DNA from 3 places in the Stutzerimonas chloritidismutans genome. Region 3 is predicted to be linked to each of the others. Evidence: predicted binding sites of a transcription regulator. Region 3 holds the regulator's gene; each other region holds the start of a gene.
The links. Region 3 encodes sigma-54, which starts transcription at its own class of promoters, with help from an activator protein. Its sites were predicted from a motif close to ANTGGCATNNANNTTGCTNT; they were not measured.
Positions count from the first base shown of each region.

Region 1 (9,568 bases), 1.6 Mb from region 3:
GCTGGCCGGGGCGCAGCTTCGGCGGCAACGGCCAATGATCGAGCTGGGCGAGGGCGTCGGCCAGCACCGCTTCGGGCAGGGCTTCGACGCGCAGCAGCAAGGCACTGGCGTTGTCCTGACTGCCGCTCTGGTGCGCCAGATTGACCAGCGCCCGTGCTGCGGCGCCGAGGTCAGGCTGATCGTGCAGGATATGCGCGATGTCGCGCTCGGGGACGCAGGACCAGACTCCGTCGCTGAGCAGCAGGTAGTGTTCGCCTTCCTGCAGCTCGCCGTCGAGGTAGTCCATCACCAGGTGCTGATCCAGCCCCAGCGCACGCTTGAGCACATGCCGCATGCCTGACTGTTCCCAGACATGGTCTTCGCTGAGTCGCTCGAGCTGCGAGCCGTTCCAGCGGTAGGCGCGGCAATCGCCGACGTGGGCCAGGGTGAAGCGTCGACCACGCAGCACCAGTGTGGTGAGGGTGGTCAACAGCGGCTGGTTGCCACCGTTGGCCTGCAGCCAGCGATTGTGCGCGACCAGCACGCGGTCGAGTGATTGCGCGACGGCCCAGGTTTCGGGCGTCGCGTAGTAGTCGAAGGCCAGTGCCTGCAAGGTCGCGCGGGCCGCCAGCCCGCCATCGGCGCATTGGCTGACGCCATCGGCCAGCGCGAACAGATAGCCCTTGCCGGTTGCCAGCCCGGGCGCCGGAGTGACGATGCGTATCGCATCCTGATTTTCCGGGCGCGGCCCGGCGGCGCTGGCCTCGCCATAGCTCAATCGAAGGGGCATGGTCGTTCTCGACTGACTGCGTACTGCAGCAGAGCAATATTCGCGCCCTGCAGGATCTGCTTGGGCATCACACCCGCGCCGCGGTTACCGCCGCCGAACCCCAGGTGGTGCGCCAGCGACGCTTGACGCCATAGAGGCCGAACCAGGCGAGCACGCCGAGGCTGGCGAACAGCCAGAGGCCGAGCTGGTAGTCACCGGTCGATTGCTTGACTGCACCGAGCCCGGCGGTGAGCAGAAAGCCACCGATACCGCCGGCCATACCGACCAGTCCGGTCATCACGCCGATTTCCTTGTTGAAACGCTGCGGCACCAGCTGGAACACCGCTCCATTGCCGGCACCGAGGCTGAGCATGGCGACCACGAACAGTGCAAGGGCTGCTGTGGAACTCGGCAGGTTGAAGCCCACCGCAGCGATGCAGAATGCCGCGACGGTGTACATCACCAGCAGCGCGCGAATGCCGCCGATGCGGTCGGCCAGTGCACCGCCGAGCGGGCGCAGCAGGCTGCCGGCGAAGACGCAGGCAGCGGTGTAGTAGCCGGCCTTGACCGGGTCGAAGGCGTACTGGTCGTGGAAATAGCCGGGCAGGGTGCTGGCCAGGCCGAGAAAGCCGCCAAAGGTCACGCTGTAGAAGAACATGAACCACCAGCTGTCGCGGTCGCCCAGCGCCTTCATGTAATCAGCCAGCGACTTCGGTGCCGGGCGGTTGGGGGCATTCTTCGCCACGCTGGCGAAGATGATGAGGGTGAGCACCAGCGGGATCAGCGCCAGGCCGAATACGTTGTTCCAGCCGAAGATCGCCGCCAGGACCGGCGCGAACAGGGCCGCCAGCACAGTGCCGGAGTTACCGGCACCGGCGATGCCCATCGCCTTGCCCTGGTGCTCTGCCGGATACCACTGTGAGGCCAGCGGCAGCGCGACGGCAAAGGATGCGCCGGCCATGCCGAGGAACAGGCCGAGCAGCAAAGCCTGCTCGTAGCTGTGGATGCCATGTAGCCAGGCGACGAACAGCGCGACGATGACCACGCTCTGGCCGAACAGGCCGGCGGTTTTCGGCGAGGTGCGGTCGGCGAGGATACCCAGCGCCAGACGCAGTACCGCGCCGGCGAGGATCGGCGTGGCGACCATGAAGGCGCGTTGCTGGGTGGTCAGGCCGAGATCGGCGGCGATCTGCACGCCCAGCGGGCCGAGGACGTACCAGACCATGAAGCTCAGGTCGAAGTAGAGGAAGGAGGCAAACAGGGTCGGCGCATGGCCGGCTTTCCAGAAACTCGTGCTCATTGGATCGGCTCCAGGGCGTTCGTGACGCGGCGTTGGCCGCTAGGGCTGCTCAGACCGCCCCCTCGTCGAGGCGGAAAACAAAAAGGCGCCGCAGCACGCCTGCCGGAGCAGGTGTGGTGCGACGCCTTTGTCGTGATATTGCAGACCGCCGTTGGCCTGCCTGAAGCGGAACTAGCATCTAGCGTGCCAGGCGGCGCAAGCCGCAGATTTGGCCGGCTCTGGCGATAGACCCGGCGCGGCTCTGCGCCGGGAGCGCACAGATAGCGCGCAAGCGCGCGCCAAATCAGGGCGGCGCGCCAGGTAAAAACCTGGGGGCGCTTGCTGGTAGGCTTGAGCGGCTTTTGCCAAGGAGCGAGCGATGCCCCTGATTGCGACCCTGACTCTTAATCCGGCGATGGATCTTTCCGTCAGCACACCGCGGGTGATCAGTACCGAAAAGCTGCGGTGTTCGCTGCCGCGCCACGACCCGGGAGGCGGCGGGATCAACGTGGCGCGGGTGGTGAAGACGCTGGGGGGCAGGGCGGTGGCCATCTATCCGGCTGGCGGCCCCTTTGGCGATCTGCTGCAACGTTCGCTGGACGAACTGGGTCTGGTGCATCGTCCGGTGTCCATTACTGGCGATACCCGCGAGAGTTTCACTGTCGATGAGCTGGGCTCAGGCCTGCAGTACCGTTTCGTGTTGCGCGGTCCGACGCTATCCGCGCAGGAACTTCGGCGTTGCCTCGACAGCCTCGCAGCGCTGCAGCCAGCGCCGGCCTATGTGGTGCTGAGCGGCAGCTTTCCACCTGGCGTCGACCTGGGTTTCTACGACGAGCTGCTGGCATTGACGTGCGGTATCGGTGCGCGGCTGGTCGTCGATCTGTCCGGCGAGCCATTACGCCACGCCGCCCGGCAGGGCGGTGCATACCTGATGAAGCCGAGCCTCGACGAGCTGTCCAGCCTTGTGGGCTACCCCATCTCCAGCGAAGCCGAACAGGAGGCAGCGCTGCGCCGCCTGATCGCTCAGGGCTGCGCCGAAGTGGTCGTGTTGTCGCTGGGAGCCCAGGGCGCGCTGTACGCTTGTGGCGATGAGCTGCAGCGCCTGCCCTCGGCGGATGTCCCGGTGGTCAGCGCAGTGGGTGCGGGTGACAGCATGCTCGGCGCCATGGTGCTGGCGCTGGCCGAGGCGCGCTCGCTACAGGATGCGGTGTGCCGGGGCATTGCCGCGGGTGCCGCGACGGTAATGCGTCCGGGCACCGAGCTGTGTCATCGCGAGGATGTCCAGCGGTTGCTGCAATCTGTGGCAGACGCCCCTATTCGATCCGGTTGACCCGCGGAAACTTGCCGGCGAACGCCTCGGGCATGGCGACGACGCGGCTTTGGGCATAGTCGTAGAAGACGAAACCGGATTTGGCCATGGCGATCAGTGTGCCGTCGGCAGGGCGGGTGATGCGGAAGATGATATCGCCGCCGTACTTGTTGAAATCCATCACCCCGACCTCGAACAGCAGCGCATCACGGGCATGGGCCTCGGCTTTGTAGGTCGTGGCAAGGTCGGTCACGATGATCCCGGCGCCATCCTGACGGGTCTCGGCTACCCCGTAGGCGAACAGGAAGCGCGCCCGCGCCTCGGAAATCATCGAGATCATCGAATCGTTGGCCAGATGGTTGCCGGCGTTGATGTCGGTGATTCGTACAGTGAGCTGGGTGGAAAAGCAGTACTGGTCTTCCGGGAAATGCAGGGTAAGACGCGCCATGGGTCGCTCGGTAATCTGTAGAAGGCGCGCATTCTAGCGTTGTGTTCTTCGCCGGGGTTAGATGCGCGCTCGTGGCTGCAGTCTTGACCGCGAATGAGCTGGCATTGGGCAGGCTCATTTGCGGCCGAGGCGCTTCTAATGGAAACCCGCGTATAGCGGATCCTGCACGTAGCCATGCGTTGCCGGCCGCCAATGCAGCGGAGACCGGCCCCGCAACCTCTATCCGTCAGCCCGCCCGATGCAAGCCACGCTGCGCCTGTGCGCCACTGTGCTGCAGACGCTGCCGGATCAACTGCAGGCGCGCGTCGATGAAGGGAGTGACCAGGGCAAAACACTCGGGCGGGCTCAGCCTCGGTTGGGCTGCATGGATCACGCTGCGCTCCAGCTTGCCGACCAGCCGCTTCAGCTCCATATCGGTGTCTGTAACCATGCGCCGACAGAGTGCTTTCAGGCGCTTTTGCAACGCCGGCGTGCAGCCGCCCTGATTCGAGGCGACGACGCAGAGGCCGCGCAGGCGTGCCACGTCTTCCAGTTCGCGGCAGGCGCGAGCGGCTTCGGCGGGTTCGTTGCTCGACATCGGCGCCCGCTTCTCAAGCTCATCGATAAGGGTTTCGATCAGAGCGCAATGCCCGTCGAAATCGGCAGGGTTGTTGCGCAGAACCAGCCAGCCTTCGGTTATCGAATACGCATCGGGCAGGGCACTGCGCTGTTGCAGACGTTGCGTGAGGCTTGTCGCCAGCGCGCAGCGCAGCGCAGCGCTACCGCAGTGGGTTCGCTCTGTACGCCCAGACCGCGATGCTGTTGCAGCAGGCGGAGAATCTCCAGATCTTCCTGAACTGCCAGCAGGCGCAACTGCGCTACGCGTCGGAAATGTTGTGCGCTGGCCATGCCGTTCAGATAGTGGCCCAGCATCAGCAGTGCACAGGCGATCGCCAAGGTCGCGGTGATGGTCATTCTGCAAATCCCTGAAGTGAGCGCGCGGCACTGCCGCGCGGGCAACAAAAAAGGCGTCCGGACCGGCATGTCGAAACATGCGGTGCAGGGACGCCTTCGTCTTTGCCGGACGCCTTCGTTGGCTCGGCCAATCCATCTAGCAAGCTGCTTGCCAGCCTGCCGCTTGCTGCAGGCTTTCGGCTGAACGCCGCGTCGTGGCGGATGGCGGCGTTGCAGCTGTCTCACGGTCCATACCGAGGGACCGAGAGCACGCTCGCCGATGGTGCGTTTGGTCGAGCGGTTGCACTGCGGGCGGGCAGCTCACTGCCCAAGCAGCTCGTTCATGGCGATGATCTGCTCGGCGACCTGGATCAGCTTCTGCTGGCGACTCATCGCCTGGCGGCGCATCAGGGTGTAGGCCTCTTCCTCCTTGCAGTCGCGCATCTTCATCAGCATGCCCTTGGCCAGCTCGATGCGTTTGCGCTCCGCGAGTTGCTGCTCGCGGGCCTGCAATTGCGCACGGATCGCCTGGTCAGTCTCGAAACGCGCCATCGCCACATCGAGGATCGGCTTGAGCCGCTGGGCCTGAATGCCCTCGACGATATAGGCGCTGACCCCGGCGCGGATGGCCTGACGCATGGCGTCCGGGTCACTGTCGTCGGTGAACATGACGATGGGTCGTGGTTGGTCGCGGCTGACCAGCACCACCTGTTCCAGCACATCGCGGCCCGGGGAGTCGGTGTCGATCAGCACCACGTCCGGGCGAATTGTCTCGACCCGCTCGGGCAGATCGATGGTCAGGCCGGATTCATCGATGACTTCGAAGCCGGCCTCGATCAGCGCGCTTCGCAGGCGCCCGATCTTGCGTGGGGTGTCGTCGATCAGCAGGATGCGCAACATGCCTGATCTCCTGCTCAAAGTGCAGCCACCATGGCCTGATCGGCCATGGCGTGCAGTGGGAAGCTGCGGGCGTAGGCTGCCGGATCGCTGCCGTCCCAGGTCCTGCCATCCATCAGCGTGGCGCTGCGCATGGGCGACTCCGGCACGGTGATGCCGAGCGCGCCGGCGGCCTGTCGGTACAGCTCGATCTGTTGCACCTGGCTTGCGACCAGCTGGTAGTCCGGGTCCTGGCGCAATAAACCCCAGCGCCGCAGCTGGGTCATGAACCAGAGGCCGTCGGACAGGTAGGGCATGTTCGCCGCGCCATCGGCAAAGAAGCGCAGCGGGTGTTGGTCATTCCAGGCGTTGCCCAGCCCATCCTGATACGAGCCGAGAAAGCGTGATTCGATGGCTGCCAGCGGCGCGTTGACATACTCGCTCCCGGCAATCAGCTGTGCGGTGCTGCGGCGGTTTTCCTGGCTCTGGTCGATGAAGCGACTCGCTTCGAGCACCGCCATCACCAGTGCGCGCGCGGTGTTGGGGTACTGCTCGACGAATGCGCGGGTGCAGCCGAGCACCTTTTCCGGATGATCCGGCCATATCGACTGACTGGTTGCGAGGGTAAAGCCAACCCCCTCGGCGATCGCCTGCGCACCCCAGGGCTCGCCGGCGCAGAAACCGTCGATACGCCCGGCTTGCAGGTACGCCACCATCTGCGATGGCGGCAGCACCAGCGTCCGCACATCCTGCAGCGGGTGGATACCATTGGCGGCCAGCCAGTAATAGAGCCACAGCGCGTGGGTGCCGGTGGGGAAGGTATGCGCGAGAGTCAGGCGTGCACCGCTTTGGCGCACGCTGTTGCGCAATGCCTCGGGATCGGTCACGCCGGCTGCCTTCAGCGGGGTCGACAGGTTGATGCTCTGGCCGTTCTGCGCAAGCCCCATGAGCACCGCCATATCCACCGCGCGGCTGCCGCCGATTCCCAGGTGCACGGCATATATCAGTCCGTACAGGCCGTGCGCTGCGTCCAGCTCACCGCCGATCAGCTTGTCGCGCAGGCCTGACCAGGAGTTCTGGCGGTGCAGGTTGAGCGTCAGGCCGAAGGGCTGGGCGAAGCCCTGGGTGGCGGCGACGATCAGCGAGGCGGCATCGGTAAGTGGCAGAAAGCCCAGGTTGAGCGAGCTCTTTTCCGGTGCATCGCTGCCGGCGACCCAGGCCAGTGCATCGTGGCGGGGCGACGTGGAGGGTTCGGTCATGCTGTGGGCCTTTCGATTGCGAAGCGTGCGGCACAGTTAACCGTGCGCGACGGATCAGGGGTGGTCTATGCCAAGCCTGAAGCAAGCGATATGCCAGCGAGAAAGTGGTGCGCCATGCGGTGCCCGTGCACCGCATTGGTCAGGCGCGTCTGGTGTGAAGCGGTGCAGCGTTGCCGGTCAGCGTGGATACAGTGGTGGCAGGGCGCTGTGGTCCTGCTCGACACTCGGACTGGTCGCTGGAGGGAGCGTCTGAATCGCCTGCCACAGCGCCTCTCCCTGCCAACGCTGGCCGGCTTCGCTGTACAGCGCACCGTTGAGTCCGTCCAGCGCATCTGACAGCGGCACGAAGCGCGCAGCCATGTCGGCCAGCGTTTCCGGCTGTTGCCGCGCCCAGGCATCCAGCGCCTGGCGAGTGGCCTGCGAGTCGTTGGCCTGGCAGGCGCGGCGCAGGTCGTCGAGCAGGCTGCGTGGGGTCGGGCCAGGCTGCAGTGCGCGCTGCACTGCGGGTTGCCGCCGCGCGTGTAGCCACAATCCGAAGCCGGCGAGGGTGGACAGGGCGAAGAGCAGGGTACTCAGCTGCCAGGGCCAGAGTAGCTGCTGCTCGGCAGGTAGTGGCGTTGCGGCCGGTTGCTCGGCGGGCGTCGGCGCGAGATTCGGATTATCGGCGACATTCAGGGTCCGTTCGTCCAGCGTGGTGCGTTCTAGCCGGTCTTCCGCGGTGTTCCACCAGACCACTTCCACGGCGGGTAACTGCAACGCGCCGCTGCGCGTGGGAATCAGCGCCTCGCGCTGCTCGCGGCTACCGACCAGGCCCGCGCCACTGACTTCGTTGGCCAGGATCGGTTGATCCGGGTAGCGGCGCAGGTCGGGGCTCTGGGCAGAACCGATGGCGGGCAACTGGGTGCTGGTCAGGCCTTCGGCCTTGAGCAACAGGCTGCGGGTGAGCGATTCGCCGGTCTGTGCCTGATCGGGCTCCGGGCTCCAGGCTTCGACCAGGGTCAGGCTGCGTGCCGGCAGCCAGGGCGCAGCGGCGGGGTAGTCCGCCGGTTTGCGCTTGACCGTCAGCGGGATGCTTGGTGACCTGACCTGCGTCGAGCGGCCCGAACGCGAGCCGAACAGCGGGTTGCTGCCATTGGTCACGGTGGTGGCGCTGAACAGTTGGGCAGGGATGGTCAGCTCGCCGGACTTCTGCGGGAACAGCGCATAGCGCACTTCGATGACGCCGTGGCGAATGCCGTTGATGGTTTTCTCGTAGGTGCGTGGCTCACCGAGCCGTTCGACCAGGGCTTCCGGCATCTGCAGCGGCGAGAGGGTGCTGTCGTCGTACAGCGAAACCGAATGATAGATGCGCAGGGTAAGGATCACCTGGGCCTGAACGTAAACGTTTTCCTGATCGACGCTGGCATCGATGAAGATCGGCGCCAGCTGGTCGCTTTCGGTATTTTTCAGCGATTCCTGGACCATCAATGTGATCGGCTCGCTGCGCCAGTCGCCCAGTTGCAGCGGCGGGATGATCACGTAGCCGGTCTGCTTCGGCCGCAGGGTAATCAACCAGCGTGTGATCGCATGGGCTTCGCCGTTGCTGCTGGAAAGCTGGTTGACCTGACGGGTGTCGAACACCTCGAACAATGGCTCCAGCGGCTGCAGGTCGGGCTTGCCGAATACCGTGCTGCCCTGGCTTTCCAGGCTCAGCTCCAGGGTTTCGTCAATGCTCAGCTGGGTGCGGTCAACCCGGGCGAACAGGCCGGCGGCTGCGGCCTGGCCAGCAAGGAGGCCGAGCAGAAGAAAAGCCATCAGGCGCATCATCGATTGGTTTCCTGGTGCTTGCGTTGTTCGTAGAGGAATTTCCTTCGCAGCAGCTCGCCGGGATCGTCCGGAATCTGCCGCAACCATTGCTCCATCGCCTGTTGCCGTTCCTGCTCGGGGAGCGCCTCGTGTTGCGCCTGGGCCGCGCTGCCATCAATTTCTTCGGTCTCGGGCGTGGCTTCGGTTGTCGATGGCTGCGAGGCGCCGCTGGCTTCGCTGGACGGCTCGCCTTGGGCATCCTCCGGCGAAGGGGAATGGGCAGAGCCCGCTTCCTGTGATTGCGGCTGCTCGGGTTGCGGCAGTGGTTCTTCGGTTTGCTCGTCCTGCTGATTCTGTTCCTGCTCGGGCTCGGGCTGTTCCTGCTGGCGGCGCAGCAGCTCTTCGATCAGCGCCTTGTTGCGCTGCGCCGCCTGTAGATCAGGCTGCAGGTCCAGCGCCTGGTCATAGGCTTCGATGGCGGCCTCGAAGGCTTCGCTGCGAGCCAGGGCATTGCCGCGGTTATAGTGATCGGCGGCCGTGTTGCCTTCGGCGAACAGTTCTGCCGCGCCGGCATAGTCGCCGGCCTGATAGCGGGCGGTGGCCTGCCAGCGGCGATCGGTGAAGCGCTCGGCGGCCTCGGCCGGCTGCTCCGCGTCCAGCAGGCGTTGGCCCTGCTGATCGCGACGTAGCCAGAGATCCTGTAGCTCGAAGGCATTGGCAGGCTGCGGCTGCAGCAGCAATAGCGGTAGGCAGAACAACCAGCCGCGGCGACCGGCGAGGGCGGCCAGCAAGAGCAGTGGCAACAGCAGCCAGTGCCCCTGATCCAGCCAGGCTTCCAGCCGCGTGATTTCATCGTCCTGGCGCAACGTGCCAGTTTGATCGAGCAGACCGAGGGCCGTCAGGTCGTCGTCACCCAGCTGCGCGCGCTGAT
Region 1 covers NZ_CP086067.1:1,832,313-1,841,880, forward strand. The annotation lists gene LLJ08_RS08620 (bifunctional protein-serine/threonine kinase/phosphatase) at 1-769, opposite strand, end outside; gene LLJ08_RS08625 (nitrate/nitrite transporter) at 837-2,048, opposite strand; gene LLJ08_RS08630 (1-phosphofructokinase family hexose kinase) at 2,407-3,357, shown strand; gene LLJ08_RS08635 (thioesterase family protein) at 3,341-3,784, opposite strand; gene LLJ08_RS08640 (hypothetical protein) at 4,011-4,361, opposite strand; gene LLJ08_RS08645 (hypothetical protein) at 4,460-4,738, opposite strand; gene LLJ08_RS08650 (ANTAR domain-containing response regulator) at 5,039-5,617, opposite strand; gene LLJ08_RS08655 (CmpA/NrtA family ABC transporter substrate-binding protein) at 5,632-6,852, opposite strand; gene LLJ08_RS08660 (BatD family protein) at 7,030-8,658, opposite strand; gene LLJ08_RS08665 (VWA domain-containing protein) at 8,655-9,568, opposite strand, start outside.
Region 1: the regulator sigma-54 is predicted to act here: its motif matches at 6,931-6,950, upstream of LLJ08_RS08655 (CmpA/NrtA family ABC transporter substrate-binding protein).

Region 2 (9,568 bases), 580 kb from region 3:
TGTCGACGAGGGTGGTCTTGCCATGGTCAACGTGGGCGATGATGGCGATGTTGCGTAGATTCTCGATCACTGATTCTTTTCTCTGTAGATAGCTTCGAGCTGAGGCTGGAAGCTGGAAGTAGTCCGGACGAAGACAGTCTGTCCGAGGGTTGTACGGCCTGGCCTTGCGATCAGTGCCGGTCGGGAGGGCGGTGGCGGATGCTGCCGCCAAGCAGCCCCGGCTGTTTCACCGATGAGTCAGGCCGGACGATAGACGCGTACATTGACATGCCCCTCGCTCAGCAGATGGTGAGCATGCAGGCGGCTCATGACACCTTTGTCGCAATACAGCAGGTACTGGCGGTTTTCATCCAGCTCCTTGAATCGGTTGTTCAGTGCGTAGAACGGCAGCGTCTGAACTTCGATGCCCGGCAGCTCGAGCGGTTCGTCCTCGGCGCTGTCGGGGTGACGAATGTCGAGGATGACCTGGCCAGCGCTCGGCTCGACGACTTCTTCCACCTGCAAATCCTGACCCAGCTCGTCGATCACGCGATCGATGGCGACCTGGCGGGCATTCGCCAGCGCACGCTCCAAGATAGCCATGTCGAACTGCTTTTCTTCGTGCTCTATACGATAGCGCTTGGCCTTGGTGGTCGGGTTCACCGAGATCACGCCGCAGTACTCGGGCATGTTCTTGGCAAACTCGGCGGTGCCGATCTCGAAGGCGGTGTCGATGATGTCCTGCTTGTGGCTGGCGATCAGCGGGCGCAGCACCAGCATGTCGGTGGCCGAGTCGATTACCGAGAGGTTCGGCAGGGTCTGGCTGGAGACCTGCGAGATCGCCTCGCCGGTGACCAGCGCGTCGATGTGCAGGCGCTCGGCGATCTGCGTCGAGACGCGCAGCATCATGCGCTTGAGGACGACGCCCATCTGGCTGTTGTCGACCTTCTGCAGGATCTCGCCGACCACCTCCTCGAACGGCACGCTGATGAACAGCACGCGGTGCGAGCTGCCGTATTTCTTCCACAAGTAGTGGGCAACTTCCATTACGCCCAGCTCGTGGGCACGGCCGCCGAGATTGAAGAAGCAGAAATGCGTCATCAGCCCGCGGCGCATCATCTGATAGGCGGCGACGGTGGAATCGAAACCACCAGACATCAATACCAGGGTCTGCTCCAGCGCACCCAGCGGGTAGCCGCCGATGCCGTCATGCTGCTCGTGCACGACGAACAGGCGCTGGTCGCGGATCTCCATGCGCACTTCGACTTCCGGTGTTTTCAGCGAAATGCCGGCGGCGCCGCACTGCTGGCGCAGCTGGCTGCCAACGTGGCGCTCGACGTCCATGGAGCTGAACGGATGCTTGCCGGCACGCTTGCAGCGCACGGCGAAGATCTTGCCCGGCAGGCGCTCGGCGTAGTGCACCTTGCATCTGGCGACGATGTCGTCGAGATCGCCCAGCGGGTACTCGTGCACTTCCAGGCAATGGGCGATGCCGGGCGTGCAGCGCAGGCGCTCGATCATCTCGCGCAGCAGCTTCGGCTCGCTGCGCACGGTTTCCACCTCGATGTTGTCCCACACGCCCTCGACCCGCAGGTCGGGATCGAGCTCGCGCAGCACGGTGCGGATGTTCTTCGCCAATTGACGAATGAAGCCCTTGCGCACCGGCGGGCTCTTGATGGTGATTTCGGGGAAAACCTTGACGATCAGCTTCATGGAAACAGCGCGGCGCCGACGTGGCAGGAAAAGAGGGGCGCGGAGTATAGCGGAAACTGCTCAACATTTAACCGCTTTCTTCAAACGCAGCAGAACGCACCAAAAGAATGCACATCACCGGCGAGCCGCACCAATACCGCGCATCAATTCAGTGCAGCAGCTACGCTTTGAGACGCGCAAACGCTGCCGCAGCGCTGCCAGCGGCCTGCAGTCCCAAGAAAGAGCACTGGCATGCAATTTGCTCCCTTGTGAGGCAGGTCGCCTTGGCGGAACATCGCCGCCCGGCTTCACCCTGATTCGGAAGCTCACTGTCACGCTTCCACCACTTGGAGAACACCATGTCGAAGTCGCTTCAACTGATCAAAGATTACGATGTGAAGTGGATTGATCTGCGCTTCACCGATACCAAAGGCAAGCAGCACCACGTCACCGTTCCGGCTCGTGATGCCCAGGATGAAGACTTCTTCGAGCACGGCAAGATGTTCGACGGCTCCTCCATCCATGGCTGGAAAGGCATCGAAGCCTCCGACATGATCCTGATGCCGGTCGACGAAACCGCCGTGCTGGATCCGTTCACCGAAGAGCCGACCCTGATCCTGGTCTGCGACATCGTCGAGCCGAGCACCATGCAGGGCTACGATCGCGATCCGCGCTCCATCGCCAAGCGCGCCGAAGAGTTCCTGAAAGGCACCGGCATCGGTGACACCGTATTCGTCGGCCCGGAGCCGGAGTTCTTCATCTTCGACCAAGTCAAGTTCAAGTCGGACATCTCCGGCTCGATGTTCAAGATCTACTCCGAGCAGGGCTCCTGGATGACCGACCAGGACGTCGAAGGCGGCAACAAGGGCCACCGCCCGGCCGTCAAGGGCGGTTACTTCCCGGTTCCGCCGTGCGACCACGACCACGAAATCCGTACCGCCATGTGCAACGCCATGGAAGAGATGGGCCTGGTCGTCGAAGTGCACCACCACGAAGTGGCCACTGCCGGTCAGAACGAAATCGGCGTGAAGTTCAACACCCTGGTGGCCAAGGCTGACGAAGTTCAGACCCTGAAGTACTGCGTACACAACGTCGCCGACGCCTACGGCAAGACCGCGACCTTCATGCCGAAGCCGCTGTACGGCGACAACGGCTCGGGTATGCACGTACACATGTCCATCTCCAAGGATGGCAAGAACACCTTCGCTGGCGAAGGCTATGCCGGTCTGTCCGAGACCGCCCTGTACTTCATCGGCGGCATCATCAAGCACGGCAAGGCACTGAACGGCTTCACCAACCCGTCGACCAACTCCTACAAGCGTCTGGTCCCGGGCTTCGAAGCGCCGGTCATGCTGGCCTACTCGGCCCGCAACCGTTCCGCCTCGATCCGTATTCCGTACGTTTCCAGCCCGAAAGCCCGTCGTATCGAAGCGCGCTTCCCGGACCCGGCTGCCAACCCCTACCTGTGCTTCGCTGCACTGCTGATGGCTGGTCTGGACGGCATCCAGAACAAGATCCACCCTGGCGATGCCGCCGACAAGAACCTGTACGATCTGCCGCCGGAAGAAGGCAAGCTGATCCCGCAGGTCTGCGGCAGCCTGAAGGAAGCCCTGGAAGAGCTGGACAAGGGCCGCGCGTTCCTGACCAAGGGCGGCGTGTTCTCCGACGAGTTCATCGATGCGTACATCGAGCTGAAGTCCGAGGAAGAGATCAAGGTGCGCACCTTCGTGCACCCGCTGGAATACGACCTGTACTACAGCGTCTGATCCAGCTCGCGTGACAGGAAGGCCACCCTCGGGTGGCCTTCTTCGTTTCTGCAGTCCGGCGGCGATTCGTGCAGCTTGTCACGCCTCGCAAATCCCACCGATCGCACTTGCCTGCAACTCGGCGCAGTGCAAGGCTTCGGCAGTCCAACTCCGCGGAGCCTCCCATGCGTAGCGCACTGTTCAGCCTGCTGTTCATTCTCAGCCTTCCGGCCTTCGCCGAGATCTACAAGTACACCGATGCACAAGGCAATACGGTGTTCACCAATCAGCCACCGGAGGGTGTCCAGGCCGATACCGTCGACCTGCCGCCAGCCAATACGGTAAATATCCGCACGCCCGAACCGCCGCCACCGCTGCCGGACAGCCAGCAGACGCAGTCGGCCCCTTACCAGACACTGATGCTGAGCGGGATTCCCGATGAAGAAGCCCTGCGCGCCAACAACGGCACCTTCGTCGTCAGCGCGCTGCTGGAGCCGCCACTACGATCCGGCCACAGCTTGCGCTTCGTGCTGGACGGCATTCCCCAGGCTGCCGCCAGTGCCGCAACCTCGCTGCAACTGAACAATGTCGAGCGTGGCGAGCATCGCCTGCACGTCGAGGTGCTGAGCGGCGAGAAGGTCATCCAGCGCAGCCAGCCGGAGCTGTTCACCGTGCAACGGGTGAATACCTCCAGCCCGGCATTGCGTCCGAAGCCTCCGAGGCCTGCTCCTTGATCATCCTGCGGCAGACCCTGGCCGTCGCACTGCTGGCGGCCGCCCTGCCCTGCCTCGCCGGCGTCTACTCCTATGTCGACGCCGAGGGCAATCGGGTCTTCACCGATCGCCCGGCCGGCGAGGCGACCGAAGAAATACGCCTCAAGCGGTCCAACAGCATGCCTGCGCCGCCGATGCCGGCCGCACGCCCTACGGAGCCGGCAGCACCGAAAGCCGCGAGCATCATCTATCAGTTGCACATCCTCAGCCCGACGGCGGACGAAGCGATCCGCAACAATGCCGGCAATGTCAGCGTCACGCTGCAGGCCGAACCGACGCTGCACCCCGGCCATGCCTATCAGGTACTGCTCGATGACCAGCCGTTCGGCACACCCGGCGAACAGACTTCCTTCGCCTTGAGTAACGTCGATCGTGGCACCCATCAGCTGGCGGTGGCTGTCGTGGATGAACAGGAGCGCGTGCTGCAACGCACCGCGAATCAACCCTTTCACCTGATCCGCACCTCGCTGGCCCAGCGGCGCATGGTCAATCCTTGCCAGAAGGCCGATTACGGCGTTCGCCCGGAATGCCCGCTAAAGGACAAGCCGGTGGAAAAACGCGACATTCCCTTCGTGCCCTTTCTATGATCATGGGGTGCACCTGTTTGGTGCGCCCATCAGGTGAGCGGATCGCTCGTCACCAATTTGGGTCACCGGACAGCCCGTAGGGCTGCAGCATCACGCCGATCCGCGCCGCAATGGCGCGTTTGGTTTGGTTCTTGCATTTCCTGCCTGAACTTCCGGACGCAGACCCGCCATGATCAACGAAGCCCTGCAACGCCTGCTGATCGAGAATCTGACTACCGCGACGCTGTTGCTCAACTCGCGCCTGCGCCTGGAGTACATGAACCCGGCTGCCGAAATGCTGCTGGCCGTCAGCGGCCAACGCAGCCACGGACAGTTCATCAGCGAGCTGTTCACCGAGTCGCCGGAAGCCCTGGCGGCTCTGCGCCAGGCGGTTGAAGAAGCCCATCCGTTCACCAAGCGCGAAGCCACCCTGACCTCCGCCACCGGCCAGACACTGACCGTGGACTATGCGGTGACCCCGGTACTGACCCGGCAGGAAACCATGCTGTTGCTGGAAGTGCTGCCGCGCGACCGCCTGCTGCGCATCACCAAGGAAGAGGCCCAGCTGTCCAAGCAGGAAACCACCAAGATGCTGGTGCGCGGCCTGGCCCACGAGATCAAGAATCCGCTGGGCGGCATTCGCGGTGCGGCACAACTGCTGGCCCGCGAGCTGCCCGAAGAACACCTGAAGGACTACACCGAAGTCATCATCGAGGAGGCCGACCGCCTGCGTAATCTGGTCGATCGCATGCTCGGCTCTAACAAGCTGCCGTCGCTGTCGATGACCAACATTCACGAAGTGCTCGAACATGTCGCCAGCCTGATCGAGGCGGAATGCCAGGGAAGCATCATTTTGGTGCGCGATTACGACCCAAGCATTCCCGAAGTCCTGATGGACCGCGAACAGATGATCCAGGCCGTGCTCAATATCATGCGCAACGCCATGCAGGCACTGGCCGGGCAGAACGAGCTGGGCCTCGGCCGTCTCACCCTGCGCACCCGCACACTGCGGCAGTTCACCATCGGCCATATTCGTCATCGCCTGGTGACACGCATCGAGATCATCGACAACGGCCCGGGGATTCCCGCCGAACTGCAGAACACGCTCTTCTACCCGATGGTCAGCGGCCGCCCGGACGGAACCGGCCTGGGCCTTGCCATCACCCAGAACATCATCAGTCAGCACCAGGGTCTGATCGAATGCGAGAGCCATCCTGGCCACACCGTGTTCTCGATCTTCCTACCGCTGGAACAAGGAGCCACATCAGCATGAGCCGAAGCGAAAACGTCTGGATCGTCGACGACGACCGCTCCATCCGCTGGGTCCTGGAAAAGGCCCTGCAACAGGAAGGCATGGCCACGCAGAGCTTCGACAGCGCCGACGGTGTGCTGGCCCGCCTCGCCCGCCAGCAGCCGGATGTGATCATCTCCGACATCCGCATGCCCGGCCTCAGCGGTCTGGACATGCTCTCGCAGATCCGCGAGCAGTACCCGCGCCTGCCGGTGATCATCATGACCGCGCATTCGGATCTGGACAGCGCGGTGGCCTCCTACCAGGGCGGCGCCTTCGAATACCTGCCCAAGCCGTTCGACGTCGACGACGCCGTCTCGCTGGTCAAGCGAGCCAATCAGCACGCCCAGGAGCAGCAGAACCAGCAGGAACCGGCCAACCGCCACCACACCCCGGAGATCATCGGCGAAGCGCCGGCGATGCAGGAGGTGTTCCGCGCCATCGGCCGGCTCAGCCATTCCAACATCACCGTGCTGATCAACGGCGAGTCCGGCACCGGCAAGGAGCTGGTGGCCCATGCCCTGCACCGCCACAGCCCGCGCTCGGCGTCGCCATTCATCGCGCTGAACATGGCGGCTATCCCCAAGGATCTGATGGAGTCGGAGCTGTTCGGCCACGAGAAAGGCGCCTTCACCGGTGCGGCCAATCAGCGCCGCGGCCGCTTCGAGCAGGCCGACGGCGGCACCCTGTTTCTCGACGAGATCGGCGACATGCCGGCCGATACGCAGACCCGCCTGCTGCGCGTGCTGGCCGATGGCGAATTCTACCGGGTCGGCGGCCACACGCCGGTGCGGGTCGATGTGCGCATCATCGCCGCGACGCATCAGGACCTGGAAACCCTGGTGCAGGCCGGCAAGTTCCGTGAGGACCTGTTCCACCGCCTGAACGTCATCCGCATCCACATCCCGCGCCTGTCCGATCGCCGCGAGGACATCCCGGCACTCGCCGAGCACTTCCTCGCCAGCGCCGCGCAGGAGCTCTCGGTGGAAACCAAGGTGCTCAAGCCGGAAACCAAGGAATACCTGCAGCACCTGCCCTGGCCGGGCAACGTGCGCCAGCTGGAGAACACCTGCCGCTGGATCACGGTGATGGCATCCGGCCGTGAAGTGCATGTCGACGACCTGCCGCCGGAGCTGCTCAACCAGCAGGCCGAGGCACAGCCGGCGCACAACTGGGAACAGGCGCTGCGCAACTGGTCTGATCAGGCCCTGACGCGCGGCCAGAGCAACCTGCTCGACGAGGCGGTGCCAGCCTTCGAACGCATCATGATCGAGACGGCGCTCAAGCACACCGCCGGTCGCCGCCGCGACGCCGCGCTGCTGCTCGGCTGGGGACGCAACACCCTGACGCGCAAGATCAAGGAGCTGGGCATGCGCGTCGATGGCAGCGATGACGATGACGGCGACGACAGCTGAGCGCGGCTGACACCACACCGAGCGTAACGACGAACCCCGCACTTGGCGGGGTTCATCGTTTTTAGCGCCCTGCCAAGGGCGTCACCTGGATCATGGCTGCTTGTCGGCCGCCACCTGCACGGCGATACGCCAGCCACCATCGTGGCGTTCGCCGTGCCATTGCCCCTGCAGTCGCCGCGCCGCCACCAGATGCAGCAACAGGCCTTTCCCGGTCTGCTGCACGCGCCAGGCCACTGGCATGCCGTCGATCTGCAGTTGTCCGGATTGCGGCTCGCCTTCGGCCTGGAACAGCAGGGCGAACGCCCCTTCTAGATGCTCGTCATATACCTCGGGTTCGCGGTCGAACTGCAACGAAAGGCCTTGCGGCTGCACCTCCACCAGTTCCAGTTGCACCGGCCCGGGCGCGGTGAGCCGGCCGATCATCAGCCCCACCAGCAGCCCGATCAGCACCAGCGAACCGAAAAAGGTCCGGCGTATGCGGCGCATCGGGTCCTGCGCCCCGGTAGAATGCCGCCGGTCTTCAACCTCGGTGCTGCGCATGTTTCACGTGATCCTGTTCCAACCGGAAATTCCGCCCAATACCGGCAACATTATCAGGCTCTGCGCCAATACCGGCTGTCACCTGCACCTGATCGAGCCGCTGGGTTACGAGCTGGACGACAAGCGCCTGCGCCGCGCCGGCCTCGACTACCACGAGTACGCCACGCTGGAGCGCCACGCCGACCTGCCGAGCTGCCTGGCGCGGATCGGCATCGACGCCGCAAACGCGGACGGCCCGCGGCTTTTCGCATTCACCACAAAGGGTTCGCAGCCCTTTCACGAAGTCAGCTATCGGCGCGGCGACGCCTTGCTGTTCGGCCCGGAGAGCCGCGGCCTGCCGCCGGAGATCCGCGACGCACTGCCCAACGAGCAACGCCTGCGCCTGCCGATGCGCCCCGACAGCCGCAGCCTGAACCTGTCCAACACCGTGGCCGTCGCGGTGTACGAGGCCTGGCGCCAGCACGGCTTCGCCATGGAGTGAGCGGTACAACCTTGTGACAAAGGGTCCTGAACGATCCGCCGCGGTCCCCGTCGTAAACAGACAAGCTCCCTTGGCAGCAGGAGAAACGACGTGTCCCAGACCAAGTTCAGGCCCTACCACGCGCCCGCGGGCGGCTGGGGATCAGCCTACTCCGTCGCCAACATCCTGCTGCGTGAGCGCGTTTCGCCGGCCGGTATCGGTCTGCTGCTCAAGCAGAACAAACCTATCGACGGTTTCGCCTGTGTCAGTTGCGCCTGGGCCAAGCCGCATCCGTCACGACCACTGTCCTTCTGCGAGAACGGCGCCAAGGCGACTGCGTGGGAAACTACGTCGCTGCGCTGCGGCCCGGAATTCTTTGCCAGGCACAGCGTCAGCGAGCTGCTCAACTGGAGCGACTACGATCTCGAGCAGCAGGGCCGGCTGACCCATCCGCTGCGCTACGACGCCGCCAGCGATCACTATCAGCCGGTCAGCTGGGATGAAGCCTTCGCCGAGATCGGTGCCGAGCTCAAGGCCATGGCCGATCCCGATCAGGTGGTGTTCTACATGTCCGGGCGCGCGGCGCTGGAAACGGCCTACATGTATGGCCTGCTGGCGCGGCTGTACGGCACCAACAACCTGCCGGACAGCTCCAACATGTGCCACGAGAGCACCTCGGTGGCGCTGCCGGAGAGCATCGGCGTGCCGGTGGCGACCGTCACCCTGAACGATTTCGAGCACACCGACGGGCTGTTCTTCTTCGGCCACAACACCGGCACCTCCAGCCCGCGGATGCTGCATCAGCTACAGGAAGCCCGTGAGCGCGGCGCGCAGATTGTCACCTTCAACCCGCTGCGCGAGCGCGGTCTGGAGCGCTTCGTCAATCCACAGTCGCCGCGCGAAATGCTCACACCGGACAGCACGGTGATCAGCACCCAGTATCACCAGCTCGCCATCGGCGGCGACATGGCCGCCATCGCCGGCATGTGCAAGGCGCTGTTCGAAATGGACGACCAGGCCGTCGCCGAGGGTCGCAAGCGCGTGCTCGACGTGGACTTCATCGAGCAGCACACCCATGGCTTCGAGGATTTCGAACAGCGCATCCGC
Region 2 covers NZ_CP086067.1:4,007,599-4,017,166, forward strand. The annotation lists gene typA (translational GTPase TypA) at 1-70, opposite strand, end outside; gene thiI (tRNA uracil 4-sulfurtransferase ThiI) at 238-1,692, opposite strand; gene glnA (glutamate--ammonia ligase) at 2,031-3,437, shown strand; gene LLJ08_RS18855 (DUF4124 domain-containing protein) at 3,602-4,150, shown strand; gene LLJ08_RS18860 (DUF4124 domain-containing protein) at 4,147-4,776, shown strand; gene glnL (nitrogen regulation protein NR(II)) at 4,946-6,028, shown strand; gene ntrC (nitrogen regulation protein NR(I)) at 6,025-7,461, shown strand; gene LLJ08_RS18875 (hypothetical protein) at 7,552-8,001, opposite strand; gene LLJ08_RS18880 (tRNA (cytidine(34)-2'-O)-methyltransferase) at 8,000-8,482, shown strand; gene LLJ08_RS18885 (FdhF/YdeP family oxidoreductase) at 8,573-9,568, shown strand, end outside.
Region 2: the regulator sigma-54 is predicted to act here: its motif matches at 1,918-1,937, upstream of glnA (glutamate--ammonia ligase).

Region 3 (9,568 bases):
ATGGCAACAGCAACGGCTTCATCGGGGGCTATTGCAGCAGCCGTCACAGCCTGAGTTGCGTGATGATCGCCGAGAGCGCAGGGCAGATGCAGCGTGACTATTTCTACGACGTCAACCGCATCGGCGAGTCGCTGCTCGACCCGCAGACCATCGGCCGGCGCGCAGCCGAGCGTGCCGTGCGACGTCTGGGTGCGCGCCCGGTTCCTACCTGCGAAGTGCCGGTACTTTTCGCCCCCGAGCTGGCGACCGGTCTGTTTGGCCACTTCATTGCAGCGATTTCCGGCGGAAATCTCTACCGCAAAGCCTCTTATCTTGAGGATGCCCTGGGACAGGCGCTGTTTCCCGAGTGGCTGAGCCTTGATGAGCGTCCGCACATCCCGCGAGCCCTCGGTAGTGCCAGCTACGATGGCGATGGCCTTGCGACCTATGCCAAGCCGTTCGTGGAGAACGGCCGCCTGCTGTCCTATGTGCTTTCGACCTATTCCGGACGCAAGCTCGGTATGCCCAGTACGGCCAACGCCGGGGGTGTGCACAACCTGTTCGTCAGCCATGGGGAAGAGGATCAGGCGGCGTTGATCCGGCGCATGGGCCGAGGCCTGCTGGTGACGGAGCTGATGGGACAGGGCCTGAATCTGGTGACCGGCGACTATTCTCGTGGCGCCGGCGGCTATTGGGTCGAGAATGGCGAGATCCAGTTCCCGGTACAGGAAGTAACGATTGCCGGAAATCTGCGCGACATGTTCCGCCAGATCGTGGCGGTCGGTTGCGATGTGGAAACGCGCGGCAACGTGCGGACCGGCTCGGTGTTGATCGAGCGAATGATGGTCGCTGGCAAGTAAGGCAGTGCGGCGCGGTCGGCAACGATTCGCGCCGCTGTGGCAAGGTGTCTACTCGCCTTCTTCGAAATAGTCGTCGATCAGCGCGGTCAGCGCGTTCAGTGCGTCCTCTTCCTGTTCACCTTCGGTGTCCAGGTGCACGGTGGTGCCTTTGCTGGCGGCGAGCATCATGACCGCCATGATGCTCTTGCCGTCGACCAGCGTGGCCGGGCAGCGGCCAACGCGAATCTTGCAGGGGTAGCGATTGGCAACGGCGACGAACTTGGCGGCAGCGCGCGCGTGCAGGCCGAGTTTGTTGATGATGGTGACTTCGCGGGCGGGCATGGTGCAGGTATTCCTAGGCGAGGTCCCGATGACGGACCTGCAGGTTCTTCAGCGGTTCTCTCAACGCCTGGCCTAGCCGTTCGGCCAGGTAGACCGAGCGATGATGGCCGCCGGTGCAGCCGATGGCGATGGTGACATATGCGCGGTTGCTGGCGGCAAAGCGCGGCAGCCATTTGCTCAGATAGCCGTGGATATCCTGGAACATTTCCTCCACGTCGGCCTGGGCGCTGAGGTAGTCGATCACCGGCTGGTCTAGCCCGGAAAAGTCGCGAAGCTCGGCTTTCCAGTAAGGGTTGGGCAGGCAACGTACGTCGAACACGAGATCGGCATCGATCGGCATCCCGCGCTTGAAACCGAATGACTCGACCAGAAAAGCGGTGCCCGGCTCAGGCTTGTTGAGCAAGCGCAACTTGAGCACGTCGCGCAGCTGATAGAGATTGAGATGGGTGGTGTCGATCTTCAGGTCGGCGTGATCGATGATCGCTGCGAGCAGCAACTCCTCATCATGGATCGCTTCGGCCAGAGAGCGATTTTCGTTGGTCAGTGGATGGCGGCGGCGGGTTTCCGAGAAGCGCTTGAGCAGGGTCTCATCGTCGGCATCCAGATAGAGCACATCGCACTGGATGTGCCTGGCGCGGACTTCTTCGAGTAGCTCGGGGAAGCGCTTGAGCTGACTGGGCAGGTTGCGCGCGTCGATCGACACGGCGACCTGCGGATGCAGCAGCTCAGTGTGCAGCAGGGCGCGCTCGGCAAGCTCAGGCAACAGTCCGGCAGGCAGGTTGTCGATGCAATAGAAGCCGTTGTCCTCGAGCACGTTCAGTGCAGTGCTCTTGCCCGAACCCGAGCGTCCACTGACGATGATCAGCCGCATCTATGCCCCGTTCTGCACGTCGACCACTACCTGGTAGAGGCTTTCGTTGCTCGGCGCCTGGCGCAGTCGTTGGCGTACGTCTTCGCGGTCGAGCATGCTGGCGATCTGGCGCAGCAGTTCGAGATGCTCGTCGGTGGCGGCCTCCGGTACCAGCAGGACGAACAGCAGGTCCACCGGCGCGCCGTCGATGGCGTCGAAATCCACTGGCGTCTGCAGGCGCAGAACGGCGCTCAGCGGTGCATTGCAGCCAACCATGCGGCAGTGCGGGATGGCGATGCCGTTGCCGAAGCCGGTCGAGCCGAGCTTCTCGCGCGCGATCAGGCTTTCGAAGATGGTCTGGGAGTCGAGATCGATAAGGTCCCGGGCGATCACCTTGGCGATCTGTTCCAGGACGCGCTTCTTGCTACCGCCCGGGACGTTCACCAAGGAACGCCCGGGGGTGAGGATGTTTTCGAGTCGGATCATATTGGAGTCAGCGGGTGACAGCGCCCTGTGTGTGGTCGAGCTGCTTCTCCTTGTGCTTGATCAACTGGCGATCGAGCTTGTCGACCAACAGGTCGACGGCAGCGTACATGTCTTCGTGATCGGCGATGGCCACGACTTCGCGGCCTGCGACGTGCAAGGTTGCTTCGGCTTTCTGCTTGAGTTTCTCGACCTGGAGGATCACCTGAACGCTGATGATGCGGTCGAAGTGGCGAGCAAGCCGATCGAATTTCTCCTCGATGTAGTCACGCAGGGCATCGGTTACTTCCAGATGAACACCGCTGATGTTGACTTGCATACTGCTATCTCCTTTGCCTTGTACGAAGAGCAGGTTGGTGGGCCTGCCGCCGGGACAGTTCGACCAGGGGCCGATCACAGTAGACGTTTGCGCTCGCTGGATGGTGCGATACCGAGCGACTCGCGGTACTTCGCAACTGTGCGGCGGGCCACCTGGATGCCCTGCGCTTCCAGTAAACCAGCGATCTTGCTGTCGCTCAACGGCTTTTTCTGGTTTTCCGCGGCGACCAGTTTCTTGATGATCGCGCGGATCGCGGTGGACGAACATTCGCCGCCTTCCGCCGTGCTGACGTGGCTGGAGAAGAAGTATTTGAGTTCGTAGATGCCGCGTGGCGTGTGCATGTATTTCTGCGTGGTCACGCGGGAGATGGTCGACTCATGCATGCCCACCGCCTCGGCGATGTCGTGCAGTACCAGAGGCTTCATCGCCTCGTCACCATGCTCGAGGAAGGCGCGCTGGTGTTCGACGATCTGAGTCGCCACCTTCATCAGGGTCTCGTTGCGGCTGAGCAGGCTCTTGATGAACCAGCGCGCTTCCTGCAGCTGGTTGCGCATGAAGGTGTTGTCCGCGCTGGAGTCGGCGCGTTTGACGAAGCCGGCGTATTGCGCGTTGACGCGAAGGCGCGGCATGGCTTCCTGATTCAGCTCGACCAGCCAGCGATCATTGTGCTTGCGCACGATCACGTCGGGCACCACGTATTCCGGTTCGCTCGCCTCGATCTGCGACCCCGGGCGCGGGTTCAGGCTCTGGATCAGTTCGATGACCTGGCGCAGATCGTCTTCCTTGATCTTCATTCGCCGCATCAGCAGGCTGTAATCCCGGCTGCCGAGGATGTCCAGATAGTCGCTGACCAGACGCTTCGCTTCGCTCAGCCATGGTGTGCGGTCGGGCAGTTGGCGCAGCTGCAACAGCAGACACTCACGCAGATCACGTGCGCCGATGCCGGCCGGTTCGAATTGCTGGATACGACGCAGAACGACCTCGACCTCGTCGAGTTCGATTTCCAGCTCGGGATCGAACGAGTCGACGATTTCCTGCAGCGTCTCTTCGAGATAACCCTGTTCATTGATGCAGTCGATGAGGGTGGTCGCGATCAGCCGGTCGGTGTCGCTCATTGGCGCGAGGTTGAGCTGCCACAGCAGATGGCTCTGCAGGCTTATGCCGCTCGATGTCCGGCTGGTGAAATCCCACTCGTCGTCATCGTTGCTGGGCAGGCTGCTGGCGCTGGTCTGGTAGATGTCTTCCCAGGCGGTGTCGACCGGAAGCTCGCTGGGAATCCGCTCGCCCCAGTCGCCGTCGCTGTCGTCCAGGCTGTCACTGCTATGAGAGGGCCCCTCGTAGGTGCTTTCCTGGCTGCTGCTTTTCTCGGTGACGGTGTCGCCTGGCCGTTCAGCGGCCTCGGCCATAGGGTCGGAGCTGTCGAAGTCGTCTCCGTCTTCTTCGCGTTCGAGCATGGGGTTGGAGTCCAGCGCCTCCTGGATCTCCTGTTGCAGATCGAGGGTGGATAGCTGGAGGAGCCGTATGGCCTGTTGCAGCTGCGGTGTCATCGTCAGCTGCTGGCCCATCTTCAGGACTAGCGATGGTTTCATGGCAGAGGACTTCGAACCTTTTATGCCGGCGCAACCGCGCCCATTCCGACATGCCGTGCGCGGGGCGCCGGCAGAAAGCAAATTATATGCCTGCCGATGAAGCCTTTGCCTAGAGCCGATTTGCCGAGCCGAGCAAAAATTCCGCCTTACAGGCGGAATTCGTGGCCCAGATAGACTTCCTTGACCAGCTGATTGCTCAGGATGGTCTGCGCATCGCCCTCGGCAATCAGTTGCCCGTCGTTGACGATGTAGGCCGTCTCGCAGATATCCAGTGTCTCGCGGACGTTGTGATCGGTGATCAGCACGCCGATGCCCTTGGCCTTGAGGTGATGGATGATCTGCTTGATATCGCCCACCGAAATCGGGTCCACACCGGCGAAGGGTTCATCAAGCAGGATGAACTTCGGTGCGGTGGCCAGTGCGCGGGCAATCTCCACCCGGCGTCTTTCACCACCAGAGAGGCTCATGCCGAGGCTGTCGCGGATATGGTTTATATGGAATTCCTGCAGTAGGCCTTCCAACGCCTGCTGACGGCCGTTGCGGTCCAGATCCTTGCGGGTCTCGAGAATGGCCATGATGTTGTCGGCGACCGAGAGCTTGCGAAAGATCGAGGCCTCCTGTGGCAGGTAGCCAATGCCGGCCCGTGCGCGCCCGTGCATCGGCAGGTGGGTGACGTCGTCCTGATCGATCAGCACGCGGCCCTGGTCGGCATTCACCAGGCCGACGATCATGTAAAAGCAGGTGGTCTTGCCTGCGCCGTTGGGGCCGAGCAGGCCGACGATCTGCCCGCTTTCAATGGACAGGCTGACATCGCGCACGACCTGCCGGCTCTTGTAGCTCTTGGCCAGATGCTGGGCTTTGAGAACGGCCATTACTCGGGCTGCTCCGCAGCCTGGCCGTTTTTGCGCGGCTGGATCACCATGTCCACGCGCGGGCGCGGCGTGGTGACATCGGCATTGGTGGCGCGACCGGCGTTGACGATCTGCCGACGGGTGTCATAGACGATCTTCTCGCCTTCGAAGGTGTTGCCTTCCTGAACGACCTTGGCCTGATCGATGAGCACGATTCGCTCGTTGGCGGCGAAATACTGGATGGTCAGGCCGTAGGCTTTGACGATCTCCTTGTCCACCGCAGGCTTCTGCTCGTAGTAGGCCGGCTTGCCGATGGAGGTGAAGACTTCGACGTCGCCGTTGTCATCCTGGGTAATGGTCACCGTGTCGCCGGTGATCTTCATCGTGCCCTGGGTGATGACCACGTCGCCGCGGTAGACCGCCACGCCCTGTCGGTCGTCCAGTTCGGCGGTGTCGGCTTGAACGCGGATTGGCTGTTCACGATCCTCGGGAAGCGCCCAGGCGCTGGCGCCAAGCCAGAATGCGCTCAAACCGAGCAGGAGGGGGAGAGTCTTAACGCAGCTCATGCTGGCCTCTTACGTTGGACAGCAGGAGCATCCTGCCGTCATCCATGTACGCTTTCATGCCGGTTGCCGTGGTCACGCCATTGGCGGCCTCGATTCTAACGGCTTGGTTTGTCTCGGCATAATCCTTCTCCGGCCACACCGTCAGGCGGCTGGTGGTGAGGATCGTCGGGCGCCCCTTGGCGTCGGTGCGCTCGACCTTGACCTGATCGATCAGCAGCACCTCGTCGCCTTCGGCCGATACTTCGCCGCGCTCACTACGCACGTGCCACGGCAGTTCGGTGCCGCGATAGGACAGCAGATCCGGTTTGGTCAGCAGGCTGATGTCGCTCGCCTTGATGTGCTCGAGCTTGTCTGCGGTCAGTTCGTAGTTGCGCTTGCCGTCGGGCTGATATTGCACCGTGCGGGAATTGATCACATAGAAGTCGACATCAGGCGTTGCGCCACTGGCGACGGACGGCTCCTGCATGAAGCTTTCCGGCCGGATGTTCCAGTAGCCGACCGCCACCAGCAGGGCGGCGATCAGCGTCAGCAGGACAGCGAAGCGCATTTTGCGAAGCATGCAGACCCCTACAGATATGCGTTTTGCGCGGCGGCCAGGGTGCCCTGCGCGCGCATGATCAGTTCGCAGAACTCGCGTGCCGCACCCTCGCCACCGCGGGCCAGGGTAACGCCATGGGCATGTTCACGAACGAAGGTGTCGGCGCTGGCCACGGCCATGCCGAGGCCTACGCGGCGTATCACCGGCAGATCAGGCAGGTCGTCACCGAGATAGGCTACTTCAGAGTAGCTCAGGCCAAGTTCGGTCAGCAGTTCGTCGAGCACGACCAGCTTGTCCTCGCGCCCCTGATAAAGGTGCTGGATACCGAGGTTCTGCGCTCGACGCTCTACCACGGGCGTCTTGCGCCCGCTGATGATCGCGGTACGCACGCCGGAGTTGATCAGCATCTTGATGCCGTGGCCGTCCAGTGTGTTGAACGTCTTGAACTCGCTGCCGTCGGTCAGGAAATAAAGGCGGCCATCGGTGAGCACACCATCGACGTCGAAGATCGCCAGGCGAATGTCGCGGGCGCGTTGCAGCAGGTGTTCGTGCATTACATCACCCCCGCGCGCAGGAGGTCGTGCATGTTCAGCGCACCAATTGGCAACTCCTGGTCATCGACGACTACCAGCGAACTGATCTTGTGGTCTTCCATGATCTTCAGAGCCTCGGCGGCGAGCATCTCGGCATGGGCGGTCTTGCCGTGCACGGTCATGATCTCGTCGATGCGCGTCTGGCGAACGTCGACTCCCTTGTCCAGGGCACGGCGCAGGTCGCCGTCGGTGAAGATACCGGCGAGTCGTCCGTCCGCTTCGACGATGACGGTCATGCCCAGGCCCTTCTGCGTCATTTCCAGCAGGGCGTCGCGCAGCGATGTGCCGCGCGGAACCCTCGGCAAGCGCTCGCCGGTATGCATGACGTGCTCGACTTTCAACAGCAGGCGGCGGCCCAGCGCGCCGCCCGGGTGAGAGAAGGCGAAATCTTCAGCAGTGAACCCGCGAGCCTCGAGCAGCGCGATAGCCAGGGCATCGCCGAGCACCAGGCTGGCAGTGGTGGAGGAGGTCGGCGCGAGATTCAGCGGGCATGCTTCGATGGCGACGCTGGCGTCCAGATTCACCGCAGCGGCCTTGGCCAGCACCGAGTTGGGGTTGCCGGTCATGCTGATCAGGGTGATGCCGAGCCGCTTGATCAGCGGTAGCAGGGTGACGATCTCGCTGGTGGTGCCGGAGTTGGAAAGGGCGAGGACCACGTCGTCCTGAGTGATCATGCCCATGTCGCCATGGCTGGCTTCGGCAGGGTGCACGAAGAAGGCGGCGGTGCCGGTGCTGGCCAATGTAGCGGCGATCTTGCGGCCGACGTGCCCGGACTTGCCCATGCCAACCACGACCACTCGGCCCTTGCAGCCAAGGATCAGCTCGCAAGCCTGCACGAAATCGGCATCGATACGTGCGTTCAACTGCTCAACCGCTTCTATTTCCAGGCGGATGGTGCGTTGCGCGGTTTCGATCAATTGGCTGCTCTGGCTCATGGCTGGCGAGGTCGTCCGATTAAAAGGCGGGGATTATAGCGAGAATCCGTTGCGGGCTCATGGAAAATGTCGGCACATCACTGTGGGTCGGCACATTCAATTTGATCAGCCTGAGCTGAACCGAAGCTGAACGGGGCGTCGCTCGTCATCTGCCGAAACGCTCATCGGTTGGGCGGCCTCTGGCGCGATGCTATAGTGCGCCGCCGAAAACGGTCAGGGCAGAAAGTATCCCAGCGTCATCGGGAGCCGTCTGTTTCGCAGACTGCATGCAAGGAGACCAGATGAGCGCCTGCAATGACTTCGCCGTCGAGCTGAAGGGAGTGACCTTCAAGCGAGGCGAGCGCAGTATTTTCAACGATGTCGATATCGCCATACCGCGAGGGAAGGTTACGGCCATCATGGGGCCGTCCGGTTGTGGCAAGACGACGCTGCTGCGCCTGATCGCTGCGCAGCTGATGCCGTCGCGTGGTGAAGTCTGGGTGGCGGGCAACAATCTGCCGAGCCTCTCGCGCAGCGAGCTGTTCGACATGCGCAAGCAGATGGGTGTGCTGTTCCAGAGCGGGGCACTGTTCACCGATCTCGACGTGTTCGAGAACGTTGCGTTTCCGCTGCGGGTGCATACCAAGCTCCCAGACGAGATGATCCGCGACATCGTGCTGATGAAGCTCGAAGCGGTAGGGCTACGTGGCGCCATCGAGCTGATGCCCGACGAGCTGTCCGGTGGTATGAAGCGGCGTGTCGCGCTGGCGCGGGCGATTGCCCTGGATCCGCAGATTCTGATGTATGACGAACCCTTCGCCGGACAGGATCCGATTGCGATGGGCGTTCTCGTGCGGCTGATTCGCCTGCTCAACGACGCGCTGGGCATCACCAGTATCGTGGTCTCCCACGATCTGGCCGAAACCGCGTCCATTGCCGACTACATCTACGTGGTTGGCGATGCCCAGGTGCTTGGCCAGGGCACGCCGGCGGAGCTGATGGAGTCGAACAATCCGCGCATCAGGCAATTCATGACGGGCGCAGCCGACGGGCCGGTGCCATTCCATTTTCCTGCACCGGCCTATGCCGACGATCTACTGAGAGGCACCGATGCGTAAGCGTTCGTTGTTGGATCGGATTGCCCTGCTCGGTCGCGCCGGACTGGATGTGCTGGCAGCCCTGGGGCGCTCGACGATATTTCTCGTGCATGCGCTGTTCGGGCGAAGCGGGCTGCGTAACGGTTTTTCGCTGCTGGTCAAGCAGCTCTATTCGGTTGGTGTGCTGTCACTGGCGATTGTAGTTGTCTCCGGCATCTTCATCGGCATGGTGCTGGCGCTGCAGGGCTACAACATTCTCAGCAGCTACGGCTCCGAGCAGGCGGTTGGGCAGATGGTCGCACTGACCCTGTTGCGCGAGCTCGGTCCGGTGGTTACTGCGCTGCTGTTCGCCGGGCGTGCCGGCTCGGCTCTGGCGGCCGAGATAGGCAACATGAAGTCGACCGAGCAGCTCTCGAGCCTGGAGATGATCGGAGTCGATCCGCTCAAGTACATCATCGCGCCGCGCCTCTGGGCCGGTTTCATCTCGCTGCCGCTGCTGACGCTGATCTTCAACGTGGTCGGTATCTGGGGCGGAGCGATGGTGGCGGTGGAGTGGCTCGGTGTCTACGAAGGCTCGTTTTGGGCCAACATGCAGAACAGCGTCGACT
Region 3 covers NZ_CP086067.1:3,424,728-3,434,295, reverse strand. The annotation lists gene pmbA (metalloprotease PmbA) at 1-839, shown strand, start outside; gene LLJ08_RS16040 (HPr family phosphocarrier protein) at 888-1,160, opposite strand; gene rapZ (RNase adapter RapZ) at 1,174-2,031, opposite strand; gene ptsN (PTS IIA-like nitrogen regulatory protein PtsN) at 2,032-2,496, opposite strand; gene hpf (ribosome hibernation-promoting factor, HPF/YfiA family) at 2,504-2,812, opposite strand; gene LLJ08_RS16020 (RNA polymerase factor sigma-54) at 2,887-4,401, opposite strand; gene lptB (LPS export ABC transporter ATP-binding protein) at 4,548-5,273, opposite strand; gene lptA (lipopolysaccharide transport periplasmic protein LptA) at 5,273-5,818, opposite strand; gene lptC (LPS export ABC transporter periplasmic protein LptC) at 5,805-6,377, opposite strand; gene LLJ08_RS16000 (KdsC family phosphatase) at 6,386-6,910, opposite strand; gene LLJ08_RS15995 (KpsF/GutQ family sugar-phosphate isomerase) at 6,910-7,884, opposite strand; gene LLJ08_RS15990 (ATP-binding cassette domain-containing protein) at 8,166-8,981, shown strand; gene mlaE (lipid asymmetry maintenance ABC transporter permease subunit MlaE) at 8,974-9,568, shown strand, end outside.